Regions from separate parts of the Rhizobium sp. Pop5 genome, predicted to be linked through region 1. Evidence: predicted binding sites of a transcription regulator. Region 1 holds the regulator's gene; the other holds the start of a gene.

Region 1 (7,067 bases):
CATATGCATCGAGCCGCCCTTCCCGTGGGAATAGCCGCTGCGACGGCCGGTCAGCTCGGCCATGACGCCGCGCGCTTCCATGCCGGTCGCCAGCATATGGCCGTGGTCGCGATAGGCGGTGATGACCTGATCGCCTTCCTTCTGCGCCATCTGCATGCCGACGACGACAGCTTCCTGACCGATGTAGAGATGACAAAAGCCGCCGATGAAACCCATGCCGTAAAGCTGACCGGCCTTCTCCTCGAAGCGGCGGATCAGCAGCATCTCGCGATAGGCCTTGAGCTCTTCATCGCGGTCGAAGTCGGCTACCGGGCCGCCATTCGATGCTTTCGCTGTGGGTTTTGCTGCTGTCTTGCGGCTGGAAACCGTCGCGGTCTTTCGCGGCGCCATTCAACCCTCCCTATGGTTTGTCGGTTCTCGGTGCCGCGTACCATAGGCAAGAAATATGACCACAGCAATGCCATAATTGCATGGCTCATATTCTGAGTTAAATATCTGAAAAATATACAAAAATTCGAATTAACTTGATTTCAGTTAATTCGAATAGTGATTGAATATGACGATCTCGTCTGCGCGCGACATATTAAGCTGGTAACGCGCCTTTTCGTCCAGCATATCCTTGTCGAGCGAGCCGTCACTCAAGAGCGCGACCTGACTTTCCAGATGTTCGCGCTTCGCCTTCAACACTGCAAGCTCTTTTTCGCGCACAATACGCTGGCGCTCGAACGTCTCCGTCGCGCGCAGGCCGTAATCGCCATGGATGCAATGATAACCGAAATAGGAGAGGAAGGCGACCGTCATGGCCGGAATGACGAAGCGACCGATTCTTCTCTTCTTATGATGCTTTGTCCACATACACGCATGCTCTTGAACGCATTACCAATTCGTTCAATCTACCGCGCAGAGATTAACCGTTCGTTGACTCTAAAAAAGAGCAACAAAAAACCCGCGCCGATGGAAGGCGCGGGTCAAATCGCAGAAAATCAGATGCAATCAGCCGCGGATGATCGAACGGCCGGCATACTGGGCCTGAGGGCCGAGGCCTTCCTCGATACGGATCAGCTGATTGTACTTGGCAAGACGGTCGGAACGCGACAGCGAGCCGGTCTTGATCTGGCCGCAGTTGGTGGCAACCGCGAGATCGGCAATGGTCGAATCTTCCGTTTCGCCGGAACGGTGAGACATGACGGCCGTATAGGCAGCCTTGTGCGCCGTGTTGACCGCGTCGAGCGTTTCCGTCAGCGAGCCGATCTGGTTGACCTTGACGAGGATCGAGTTGGCCACGCCCATGCGGATGCCGTCGCGAAGGCGGGCAGAGTTGGTGACGAAGAGATCGTCGCCGACGAGCTGCGTCTTCTTGCCGATGAGGTCGGTCAGCGTCTTCCAGCCGTCCCAGTCGTCTTCGGCCATGCCGTCTTCGATCGAGATGATCGGGTACTTGGCGGCGAGTTCGGCCAGATATTCGGCCATGGCGCCCGGCTCGAGCGTGCGGCCTTCACCTTCGAGAACATACTTGCCGTCCTTGAAGAATTCTGTCGAGGCGCAATCGAGGCCGAGGTAGATGTCCTCGCCCGGCTTGTAGCCGGCTTTTTCGACCGACTTCACGATGAAGTCGAGGGCTTCCGAAGCGCTCTTCAGGCCTGGTGCGAAACCGCCTTCGTCGCCGACGTTGGTGTTGTGGCCCTGTGACGCAAGTTCCTTGCGGAGCGTGTGGAAGACTTCCGAACCCATGCGCACGGCTTCGGCGATCGTATCGGCGCCGACTGGCAGGATCATGAATTCCTGGAAGTCGATCGGATTGTCGGCATGAGCGCCGCCATTGATGATGTTCATCATCGGCACCGGCAGCAGGCTTGCGGAAGCGCCGCCGACATAACGATAGAGCGGCAGGCCGGAAGCCTGGGCGGCAGCCTTGGCGACAGCGAGCGAGACGCCGAGGATGGCGTTGGCGCCGAGGCGCGACTTGTTCGGCGTGCCGTCAAGCTCGATCATGATGCTGTCGATCTGGATCTGGTTTTCGGCGTCGATACCGCCGATCGCGTCGAAGATCTCGGTGTTGGCGGCATCGACCGCCTTCTGGACGCCCTTGCCGAGGTAGCGCTTGCCGCCGTCGCGCAGCTCGACCGCCTCATGCGCGCCCGTCGAAGCGCCCGAGGGAACCGCCGCGCGGCCCATGCTGCCGTCTTCGAGATAGACATCGACTTCGACGGTGGGGTTGCCACGGCTATCAAGAATCTCGCGGGCAATGATATCGGTGATTGCAGTCATGGGTTCTTCCTGCTCGGGTGGGTGATAAATCGTTCGAAACCTGTCTTAATCGAAGGTGCGCAAATTACAATGCTGCATGACGGCACCTTCGATTGCGTATCCAATCGTGGCTATAGCACGATCATGTCAGGCCTTTGACTGTCAGCTCTTGGCGACGGCGTCGAAGGCAAGCAGCTTTTCGAGGAGTCGCGGCATATCCTTGAGATAGACCATGTTCGGGCCATCGGAAGGCGCATTGTCCGGATCCTGATGAGTTTCGAGGAAGACGCCCGCGATGCCGGCAGCCACCGCCGCACGCGCCAGCGTTTCGACGAATTCCCGCTGACCGCCGGAGGAATCGCCCTGCCCGCCCGGCTGCGCCACGGAATGGGTGGCATCGAAAACCACAGGCGCGCCCATCGCCGCCATGATCGGCAGCGAACGCATGTCGGAGACCAGCGTGTTATAGCCGAAAGAAGCGCCGCGCTCACACAGAAGCACGTTCGGATTGCCGCTGGCGTTCAGCTTCTTCAGGACGTTCTTCATATCCCAGGGCGCGAGGAACTGGCCCTTCTTGACGTTGACGACGCGGCCGGTTTTAGCGGCGGCAATGAGAAGGTCGGTCTGCCGGCAGAGGAAGGCCGGGATCTGAAGGACGTCGACGGTCTTTGCCACCTCCGCGCATTGCTCGGCGGTATGGACGTCGGTCAGGACGGGAAAGCCGAATTCCTTCTTCAGGTCAGCAAAGATCTCCATGCCCTTTTCAAGCCCGATGCCGCGTTCGGCCGAGAGCGAGGTACGGTTCGCCTTGTCGAACGAGCTCTTGTAGACGAGGCCGATGCCGAGCTTTCCGCAAAGCTCCTTCAGCGTGCCCGCCACCATGAAGGCGTGATCGCGGCTCTCCATCTGGCAGGGCCCGGCGATCAGCGACAGGCGGCCGGTATTGGAAAAGGTGACCTGAGCGTCGCCTTGGCCGATCTTGACTTCGGAATTCGTATTGGTGCTCATCATCTTTCCTCGAAGGCGAAGAGCGTGCCCTGGCCGGGCGCGGGCTTCACCAGAATGCGATTGTTCTTGCGTGTGTAGGTCACCCCGTTAGCAGCCAAATGCGCTTCTGTCACGGCAAGATCGCCGACATTGAAGAGGATCGCCCGGCCGCGCAGCCCCCGCTCGGCGGGCGAGACGGCAATCTCGAAATAGGCTTCCAGCCCTTCCGGCGTCATCAGGCTGATTCTCGCATTCGACGCCGCGATCTTGACGCCAAAACCGGTTTTCTCAATTGCCGACTGCGCAGCGGCAAGGCTGACGAACGGGCCGAACGTGGCTGGTTCCGGCGCACAAAGCGCCACCTCGGCAATGCCGGTGACGCCATTGGCATGTTTCTCCAGCGCATCACGATCGGCGGGAAGCGGGTTGATGCGCTGACAGGTGAAGAGCAAGAGATCGGGCGCACGCAGATCGCCCGCGAAGGCCAATTTGAAGCTGCCGACGCTCTCGGAACCATCCGGCATCTTCATCGGCCGGCTGAACTCCAGCATCTCGCCGGCGCTCGATCCCGTGCTGGCGAACTTCTCATGGTCGCGGGCAGAATCTTCCGTGGCGAAGACGATTGCCGAAAGCCCCTCGTCTCCGCAGCGGAAGCGGAAGGCCTGGTTGCGGGCGGTGAAGACATTGCCTTTTCGCGCTGATGCGTCGCTCTCCTCGACGCTCGCGACGCCGAGCGGCTCCAGATAGGTTTTGTCGGCAAAGAAGACGCAGGCGTTTTCCGTCCCGAAGGGATGACGGGCATCGGCGGCGACGGTGAAGCCGAGCTTGCCGAGCCTCTCGCGCGCCAGGTCGATATTGACGACGGGAAGCACGACATGGTCCAGCGGGTGCGGCGTGGCGGAGCGCTCGTTCATGATATCCCTCTCCCTGAAATGGCTAGAGATGTGCAGCAGCGATCATCTGAATTCAAGATTGCCTGCCGATTGGGCTATGAAAATAAAAATCTCAACGAGTTGATGCGAAGTTTTACGGAAATTTAGCTACTTGCGGAACACATATGGAACATATAGTGTCCGTTCTGGATTTGTTTCAATCACGGGGTCTGACGTCGATGCTCACGCGCAAACAACAGGAGCTTCTCCTTTTCATTCATGAGCGCATGAAGGAATCCGGCGTTCCACCGTCTTTCGACGAGATGAAGGATGCCCTGGACCTGGCCTCCAAATCCGGCATCCACCGCCTGATTACCGCACTCGAGGAGCGAGGTTTCATTCGCCGCCTACCGAACCGTGCTCGCGCTCTCGAGGTCATCAAGCTTCCGGAAGCCTACAGCCCCAGCATTCAGCCCCGGCGCGGCTTTTCGCCGAGCGTCATCGAAGGCAGCCTCGGCAAGCCCCAGCCGGTCGCCGCTCCTGCTTCGGTAAAGCCCGTCGCCGACAATGGTAACTCGATCTCCGTGCCCGTCATGGGGCGAATCGCCGCCGGCGTTCCGATTTCGGCTATCCAGAACAACACGCATGACATCGTCGTTCCGGCCGACATGCTCGGTTCTGGCGAACATTATGCGCTGGAGGTCAAGGGCGATTCGATGATCGACGCCGGCATCTTCGACGGCGACACCGTGATCATCCGCAACGGCAGCACCGCCAGCCCCGGCGACATCGTCGTCGCTCTCGTCGACGACGAGGAAGCGACGCTCAAGCGCTTCCGCCGCAAGGGCGCCTCGATCGCACTGGAAGCGGCCAACCCGGCTTACGAGACCCGTATCTTCGGGCCGGATCGGGTCAAGGTTCAAGGCAAACTCGTCGGCCTTATCCGCCGCTATCATTGACATCGGCTGTGCCGGAATCGGTAAAGCTGTCGCTGCGCCAGTCATAGGCGCGATGGCGCATCCATGGCCTCGACAAGGTGTCGAATGCGGTCGCGACTTCAAGGCCGCCATCCGTAAAGCGCAGCTCGAGGGAGCCAGTCCTGCGCAGCGTTTCACCGGTGAAGAGTGATGCGCCTGTGCGGCAGCGATCGAAACGCAGCCGTACCGAAGTCACGATGATATCGGCGGCATCGCAGGCGGGGCCGAGATAGGCGGCATTGTCGATGACGGTCACGACTTTTCCATTGCCAAGTCGCGATACGCACCAGGCCTTCTTCACGCAGGAAAAGCGGTTTGTTTCACCACCGGTCGCCGCCGCCCGCATCGCGACCCTCGCTTCGTCCTGCTGATCGCCGGAAAGCCTGACGCGACGACCGTCTCCCTCGGGAATGGCGGGGCCGTCCAGCATCTTCGGCGGATAGTGGGTCGGCAGGACAAGTGCTCTCTGCCACTGGTCGAAGATGAAATCCGGCGGCCTTTCACGATTGGAGGCCAATGCCGCCCTCTCGGCGATCGCGACAAGTCCGCCATCTTCCGAAATCACCAGATCAGGCGATCGGGGGACCGGCAGGACGATCAGGGTCAGCGTCGAAGCCGCGATAATGGCGGTGCCGATATGGCGCAGCCGGGTGCGCAGCAGCATCATGAGCAGGAAGCCCGCAACCGCCACGGCGAAATACCAGCCGGGCAAGCGGCCGACGCCGATATCACCGCCCCAACCCGATACCGTCTTGGCGATCTTCATCACCAGCTCAAGGCCGAAGCCTGCGACCTGCCAAAACGGACCGTCGAGGCCAAAGGGCATCAGCAGCATCGCCATCATTCCGAATGGCATGACAATGCAGGAGATGACTGGCATGGCCGCAAGGTTCGCCGGAAGTCCATAGGCAGTCAGCCGATGGAAATGCTCGATCGAAAACAGTGCGGTCGATAGACCGCCAATGAGCGAGGTCAGGAAGATGCCGCCAAAGAAGCCTCCGACCACGAAGACGGGCTTCATGACCGGCAGCTTGGCAAACGCATTCTCCCGCATCGATCGCCTTTTCCAGAGATCGTAGCCGGCAACCAGGGCAAGCGTTGCCGCAAAGGACATCTGGAAGCTCGGTCCCAGCACTTCCGACGGCGAGATCGACAGGATTACGAGAGCTGATAGGGCCACGTTTCTCAGGCTGATCGACGGCCGGTCGAAGAATACGGCAATCAGCATGATCGCCATCATGATGAAGGCGCGTTCGGCAGAGACCGCGAAGCCGGAGATCAAATAGTAGGCTGTTACGGCGGCAAGCGCACCGGCTGCGGCGATTTTCTTTGTCGGCCAAGCCTGGGCAATGCTCGGAAGCAGGCTGAGGATGACGCGCAGTCCGACAAAGAAGATGCCGGCCGACAATGCCATGTTGAGACCAGAGATGGCAACGATATGGGCAAGGCCGGACTGCCGGAGCGCCTCCGTCGTCTCATCCGAGATCGCACGTCTCTCATCAGTGACAAGAGAGGCAGCAAAGGCGCCGGTATCGCCGGGCAAGACCAGCCGTATGCGGTCGCCGATGCCGCTGCGCAACCGGTATAGCCATTCGAGCAGAGCGTCCGATATCGATCCGGCGCTTTCCGGCTCCGCTTGCGCATCGACCTTCGTCGGCGCGCCGTAGAAGAAACCATTCGCGCCGATGCCATCGAAGTAGGCTCCGAAGGAGAAATCGTTGAGCTCGGGAAGCGCCGGGCCTGCCGGCGGTGTCAGCCGAGCCCTGCCTGATATGATGTCACCGATCTCGAAGGGAACATCCGCACCGCGGACGATCGCGGTTATGCGCTCCGGCGGCCGCTTCACCTCCGGTGCCTCGGTGTCGCTGACGGCAAGAATGTAGCGCCATCGCCCGCGACCATCGCCTTCGCGCCGCTCGACGCGGCCGGTCACGGTCGTCGTCACAGATGAATCGAGGATTACCGTCGAGGCTCGCCATGTCTC
Region 2 (7,067 bases), 2.1 Mb from region 1:
GCCGATGCTCATGGCCTTGGCGACCGGAACCTTCAGGCGCATCTTGTCCTTCTCGAAATCGATAACGAAAAGTTCGAGCTTCATGCCGGCGACTTCTTGCTCTTCGATAGCGGTGATGGTACCGACGCCGTGAGCGGGGTAGACGATCGATTCACCGGTCTTGAAGCCGTGGCGTGCTGTAGAAGGCTTTTTCTGCTGAGTCGTCATTCTATTCAAAAACTCCCTGTTACGCTTCCGGCGGCGGCCGGAGCCGGGTCAGTCAGGCCCGGGTGAGACGGGTATATCCGTCGGGTGACTTCACTCTGGTCCCATCACGCAAAAGCAACTATGTCTTGCGCGCCATCTTGGGATGCGACGCTCAAGGCGTTGATATGTCACGGAAACCGTGGGGCGGATTGGTTTTGCTTTCGTGATGGTTTTGGGCATGCGTCATGCCACAAATGGAACAGTGGACGAAACCTACCATAAAAATATGAGGAAATCAATAATTTGCTTCGCTTGAGTCATGCGGGCAACACAAGTCACCCATATGCCACGCGCAGATTTAAAACGTTTCATCGCATTGCAGCCCAAATTCTGGCGACGAATGCGGCGGCGGCCTCAATCGCCGGAGCCGGGCTTTTCCGAGAAATATTTCTCGAATTTTCCGGTCTCGCCATCCATCTCCTTGGCCTCCGGCAACGGATCTTTCTTGACCGTGATATTGGGCCAGATGGCGGCATATTCGGTGTTGATCTTCAGCCATTTATCGAGGCCCGGCTCGGTATCGGGCTTGATGGCCTCGGCGGGACATTCAGGCTCGCACACACCGCAATCGATGCATTCGTCGGGATGGATGACGAGGAAATTCTCGCCTTCATAGAAGCAGTCGACGGGGCAGACTTCCACGCAATCGGTGTATTTGCACTTAATGCAATTGTCGGTCACGACATAGGTCATGAAGAACTCCAGGATTCCATGCGGATGGGGCCGGGCAACCTGGAACGTCGCGCCTATCCCCGTGCCGGAGGAAAAGCGTGGACAGGCTTGAGGAGGCAAGCACGCTTCCGGCAGGTTGTCAGTGACGTATCGGCTTTGGCGCCGGATTTCAAGGATAAACGATCTGCAAAAGCCGCTGCCGCGGGCAGAGTTTTCTAATCCTCGTCCGACATCAGCTTGTCGATTGCGCGCCGTTCCTTTTTCGTCGGACGGCCCGAACCGGCCGCCCGGATCGCCTGCTCGTAGGGCGTGAGACGTTTTGCCTCATCCGGCGGCGGGGACAGGTCCTCGTAGAGCAGACGCGCTTCCTCGTAGGGCCCGCGCCGCTCGCCGGTCAGACGCACGACGAGCACGACGTCGCGCCGCTCCAGTGTCAGCTCGACGCGATCACCCGGCTTGACCATCTGGCTCGGCTGGCTGCAACGCTCGCCGTTGATGCGGACATGGCCGGACTGAACATGGCTCTGCGCCAGCGAGCGCGATTTCACCATGCGCGTGAAGAACAGCCATTTGTCGATACGCTGGCGCGAACCGCTGGTCGGCTGTGTCTCCCCGCTCATGATTACTTCTTCATCTGCTCCTTGAGAGCCGCGAGCTTGGCGAAAGGTGAATCCGGATCGATCGGCTTCTCCTTGCGCGGCGGCTTGGCCTCGAAGCGCAGCGGCTGCGAGCCGCGATTGTTGTTGCGGTCGTTACGATCGTTGCGCTCGCCGCGATCCTTGCGGTCGCCACGGTCCTGCCGGTCACCGCGCGGCTGGTCGCCACGCGATTGGTTGTTGCGATCGCCCCTCGCCTGCTGCGGCCTGCCGCCGTCGCGGCCGTCGCCGTCCTTGCGGTTATTGCGATTGTTATCACGACCGTCACCGCCGCGATTGTTGTCGCCACCACCCGGGCGGCGATTCCGCTCGCCGCGTTCCTGCTGGTTCTGACCGCGCTCCTGGCCGCCACGGCGCTCGCCATGACCGCCACGCGCCTGGCGCTGGTTATCGTTGCGTCCACCGAGACGCCAGAGAAGAACGGGCTTCGGCTCAACCGGCTCGCCGGTTTCCCCAGGAGCCGATACCGCTTCTGCAGGAGCGGAAGCTTCCGCCGGAGCGGATGTCTCCGCCACCTCGGCCTGAGGTTCTGTCGGGGCCGTTTCGGCAACGGGCGCCTCGGCAGCGGTCTCTTCGGCTGCTGCGTCGGCATCGTCGTGATCGGCCGTGTCTGCCGTTTCTTCCACAGCCGTATCCGGGGAGGCGGCAGGAGCGGAGGCCGCATCCTGCGTCGCAAGATGGGCCGATGCCTCTTCCGCCTTCACGGCATCGGCGCGATAGCCGAGGCCTTTGAGGATTTCTTCCATGTCCTCGAGCGTCGCGCCAAGGATCGACAGCATTGCCGTCGTCGTCGTGAAGCGGCGGCCGTCATAGGCGCCCTCCGGACGGTTGTTCTGGCCGGGCTTCCACTGCAGCAGCGGACGGATGATGTCGGCAAGCCGTTCCAGAATGTCGATGCGCACGGCGCGCTTGCCGAGGAAGCGGAAGCCGGCAAGCTTGTAGAACATCCGCTCGAAGCTCGGATCGGTGACGACGGAGGTGCGACCGGCGGCAAGCACGGGAATGAGATCGCCGTAGCCGGGCTTGTCGAGGCCGTCATTCTTCAGCGCCCAGAGCAGCGTGATGAGCTCGGCGGGGGCCGGCTTCAGCAGCGCTGGAACGAAGATATGGTAGGCGCCGAACCGCACGCCGTAACGGCGCATGGAGGCGCGCGCCTCCTGATCCAGCGACTTCACTTCCTCGGTCACGTCGCGGCGGAAGAGCACGCCGAGATTTTCCACGAGCTGGAAGGCCAGCCCCTTGGCAAGACCCTGCAGATCTTCGGCGCGCGACAGATCGTCGAGCGGCTTCAGCACCGTGCTGATATGGTGATTGACGAAGCGCTCGATGCGGGCGGCGACGTGATCGCGGGCGTTGCCCGTCAACTGTTCGTCGGCCAGAAGGATCACGCGCGGGCGCATGATGTGATCGCTGCCCGACAGCCGCGCCACCGGGTCTCCGAGCCAGCGGATCAGCCCGTCCGAACCGATCGCCAGATCGCTATTGCCGGCGGCATGCAGCCGGGCCGCCCGGGCTTCGAACTCGAGCGCGAGCGCCTTCTGCGACGCAGCCTGAACCGCCTTGGCATCCGGTCCGTCCGTTCCCGCCACCGGCGTGAAACGGAATCCGCTCAACTGCCCTACATGATGTCCTTCAACGAAGACATCGCCATTCACACTGATTTCAGCTTCCAGCATCGCATTCTCTCTCAGGCGCTTCATGAGCACAGATGTCCTGCGATCAACAAAGCGTTTCGTCAACCTCTCATGTAACGCATCGGACAATCGATCTTCGATTTCCCGCGTCTTTTCCTGCCAATGTGTCGGATCGGCCAGCCAGCCGGGTCGATTCGAAACGTAGGTCCAGGTCCTTATCTGCGCGATTCGCGCCGAAAGCGTGTCAATTTCCCCATCCGTTCGATCGGAGCGATGAACCTGCTCCGCGAGGAACTGTTCGTTCACCGTGCCATAGCGCACGAGATCGGAAAAGAGGGCCGAAATAAGATCGGCATGTTGTGCCGGGGTAATACGCCGGTAGTCGGGAAGCGCACAAGCCTCCCAGAGTTTTTCGACGCGTTCGGGCCTGTCGGCAAGATCGATGATTTCGGGATAGCGAGAAAGCTGCTCCAGCGCCTGCTGGTCGACGGCCGGCAGCGCCCGCGTCAGACCCGGCACGCGCGGCCCGGCTTCGAGGCTGGCGCGCAGCGACTGGATCGAGGAAAAGTCCATCTCGGTCGTGCGCCACTGCAGAACCTTGACGTTGTCGAATTCGTGCCCCTCGATGCGCTGCACCAGTTCCTCGTCGAAAGGCGAGACCTGGCCGGTGACCCCGAACGTCCCGTCCCGCACGTGCCGACCGGCGCGCCCGGCGATCTGGCCGAGTTCGGCGGGATTGAGATTGCGGAACTGGTAGCCGTCGAATTTCCGGTCCTGGGCGAAGGCGACGTGATCGACATCGAGGTTGAGGCCCATGCCGATCGCATCGGTCGCCACCAGATATTCGACGTCGCCCGCCTGATAAAGCGCCACCTGCGAATTGCGGGTGCGAGGGCTGAGCGCGCCCAGCACGACCGCCGCGCCACCGCGCTGACGGCGGATGAGTTCGGCGATGGCATAAACCTCGTCGGCCGAGAAGGCGACGATGGCCGAGCGCTGCGGCAGCCGGGTGATCTTCTTCTGTCCGCCGTAGAAAAGATGCGAAAGCCGCGGCCGCTCGACGACAGTGATGCCGGGCAGGAGCTGCTGTAGGATGGGCCGCATCGTCGCAGCACCGAGCAGCAGCGTTTCATCACGGCCGCGAAGATGCAGGATGCGGTCGGTGAAGATATGGCCTCGCTCGAGATCGCCGGCGAGCTGCACCTCATCAATCGCGACGAACGCCGCCTTGGTCTCACGCGGCATCGCTTCGACCGTGCAGACGGAAAAGCGCGCATTGGGCGGCGAGATTTTTTCCTCGCCGGTGACGAGGGCCACGTTCTGCGCACCGACCTTCTCGACCACCCGCGTATAGACCTCGCGCGCCAGGAGCCGGAGCGGCAGGCCGATCACGCCGGTCCCGTGCGCGACCATGCGCTCGATGGCATAATGGGTCTTGCCGGTATTGGTCGGTCCGAGCACCGCGGTCACACCACGCCCGCTCAGAATCATCGGCTGCGAAGTCAGAGTCATGGATCCATGCAAACGGGCCGACGGCCCAGGAAAATCTCGCTCCCCCAGATTGAAGCACAGAACACATGGACAGCCGCCGCCGCAAACGCAAGGGAAGATTTCAAAAATGCGACCGGGATTACGACCTTTGCGAGTCCTGAGGAACATCAGCTTGGGTGATTCGGAACAGCGTGAGAACGAATCAGCGACGAATCGCTGACTCCAGCTGATTCAGCTTTTGTTCACGGCTAAGTATTGATTTTGAATCACTTTTTCCCACTAGATGCTGAATCGCTGGACTTTCGCTGCTTCACGATTTCGCCGTCGCGATCAACGATCTCAGGCGGATCCCCGGCAATCGAGAATTGCGCCCGAAATTAACCTCTCGACCAAAGCCGGAACGAATCGGAGACGAATCGCTGACCGCGCCGTTTTCGCCTTTCGTTCACAACCACATCTGGTAGCGGAGCTGGTAGCAGGCGCTAGATGCGGATCGCCGGCGGATCTCCCGGTTCCTCATCCCCGCCTCTGCATTAATCTTTGGAGAGCCGGATTCAGAAGGCGTTAAGTCGAAGTGGCAATAGCGAGCGCATCGATCAAAAGCGGAACGGATCGCTGACGAATCGGCGACATCGTGACTTTCCCGCTTTGTTCACCGCAACATATTGTATTTAAACGTCTTTTTAACCATACGAACAATTTTAGGAAATGATCGAGCCAAAGTCGCGCCACATTTCGAGCGCTGAACCGGGAACAAAAATCGCCAATGCGTGTTTCTTGTCCATCGAAAATGCGGATGAAATGAAGGGAACATACCATGCTTGGCACGATACTTCTGGTTATTCTCATTCTGCTCCTCATCGGAGCCTTGCCGAATTGGGGCTACAGCCGCGGCTGGGGCTATGGACCTTCCGGCGGTTTGGGGCTAGTTCTCGTCATTATCATTATCCTTGTACTTATGGGCCGCATTTAAAGGCCACCAAACCTGGGGAGTTACGACATGATGAAGAAGATTATACTGATTGGCGCACTCGTCGGCGCTCTGGCATCCTGCACGGCGACCGAGCAAGGCACGGCGATCGGCGCCGGCACCGGCGCGGTCATCGGCGGCGTTGTCACCAACAGCTGGGGTGGTGCCGCCGTCGGCGCCGTTGCAGGCGGCCTGACCGGCGCTCTCATCGGCCATTCGGTCGAGCGCCGCGGCTACTGCATCTATCGTGACCGCTACGGCCGCCGTTACGAAGCTCGCTGCTGATCGGCAAGACACATATCGGACTCCCAACGGGCGCTTCGGCGCCCGTTTTTCTTTGCCGCCGCTGTCAACGTCGCGTTGACGATTGGTCGTGAAAGTCAAATCTACCGCCGGCCATCCTGCGGGCACATATTCCTTCACGAGCGCAAAGGCAGCCATCTGCCACGCCCGCGCAACTGAAAGGAACGCTTCCATGGTCCAGATTTTTCTGAATTCCGCCGTCGCCGTTCTCATCGCGTCGGCTTTCCTGACAACGGCAATCTCGGCTCTTCGCGGTAAAGATCGTTCGCCGCAGAAAGTGCCGGTCAGGGTTCCCGCACGACAGCATCGCTCCGCCGCGCGCCGCAACTGATTTGCCGGAGAACAGGCGTCACAATCCCACTCAGGAGTCTCGCTGCTGACGAAACCCGATGCGCCTATAAACAGGCAATAGCGCCTCCGGCAGGAGACGCTAACGCTTTCAAGCTGATGGAATTTTCGTCGCGCTAGGCGAAGAATTGCCCGCCATTGGCTGACAGCGTCGAACCCGTGATGAAGCCCGCATCGTCGGAGACGAGGAAGGCGACGCAACGCGCGATCTCTTCCGGCTCGCCAAGACGGCCGACCGGGATTTGCGGGATGATGCGTTCGTTCAGCACTTTTTCCGGCACGGCAAGAACCATTTCCGTTCCGATATAGCCGGGGCAGATGGCGTTGACGGTGATATTTTTTGCCGCGCCTTCCTGGGCCAGCGCCTTGGTGAAACCGAGATCGCCAGCCTTGGCCGCGGAATAGTTCACCTGGCCCATCTGGCCCTTCTGGCCGTTGATGGACGAGATATTGACGATACGGCCGAAGCTGCGGTCGCGCATGCCGGTCCAGACCTGATGCGTCATGTTGAACAGGCCGGTGAGGTTGGTGTTGATCACCTCGTGCCACTGCTGCGGCGACATCTTGTGGAACATCGCATCGCGGGTGATGCCGGCATTGTTGACGAGAATTTCGACAGGCCCGATCTCGCTTTCGATCCTGGCAATCCCTTCGCCGCAGGCGGCGTAGTCTGAAACATCCCATTTGAACACGGCAACACCGGTGGCGTCGTGGAAGGCTTTGGCCTTCTCGTCGTTGCCGGCATAG

The links. Region 1 encodes LexA, which represses DNA repair genes until DNA is damaged. Its sites were predicted from a motif close to TGTTCNNNNTGTGTTCNG; they were not measured.
Region 2: the regulator LexA is predicted to act here: its motif matches at 4,882-4,899, upstream of NE852_RS21195 (helicase-related protein).

The regions. Positions count from the first base shown of each region.
Region 1 is NZ_CP099399.1:1,535,519-1,542,585, reverse strand. Features, by position in the region: gene pdhA (pyruvate dehydrogenase (acetyl-transferring) E1 component subunit alpha) at 1-390, opposite strand, end outside; gene NE852_RS09825 (septum formation initiator family protein) at 535-855, opposite strand; gene eno (phosphopyruvate hydratase) at 994-2,268, opposite strand; gene kdsA (3-deoxy-8-phosphooctulonate synthase) at 2,410-3,255, opposite strand; gene NE852_RS09810 (VOC family protein) at 3,255-4,148, opposite strand; gene lexA (transcriptional repressor LexA) at 4,346-5,065, shown strand; gene NE852_RS09800 (ComEC/Rec2 family competence protein) at 5,046-7,067, opposite strand, start outside.
Region 2 is NZ_CP099399.1:3,870,469-3,877,535, forward strand. Features, by position in the region: gene NE852_RS21180 (CarD family transcriptional regulator) at 1-207, opposite strand, end outside; gene fdxA (ferredoxin FdxA) at 601-939, opposite strand; gene NE852_RS21190 (RNA-binding S4 domain-containing protein) at 1,134-1,538, opposite strand; gene NE852_RS21195 (helicase-related protein) at 1,541-4,720, opposite strand; gene NE852_RS21200 (DUF3309 family protein) at 5,517-5,672, shown strand; gene NE852_RS21205 (YMGG-like glycine zipper-containing protein) at 5,700-5,954, shown strand; gene NE852_RS21210 (hypothetical protein) at 6,145-6,303, shown strand; gene NE852_RS21215 (beta-ketoacyl-ACP reductase) at 6,437-7,067, opposite strand, start outside.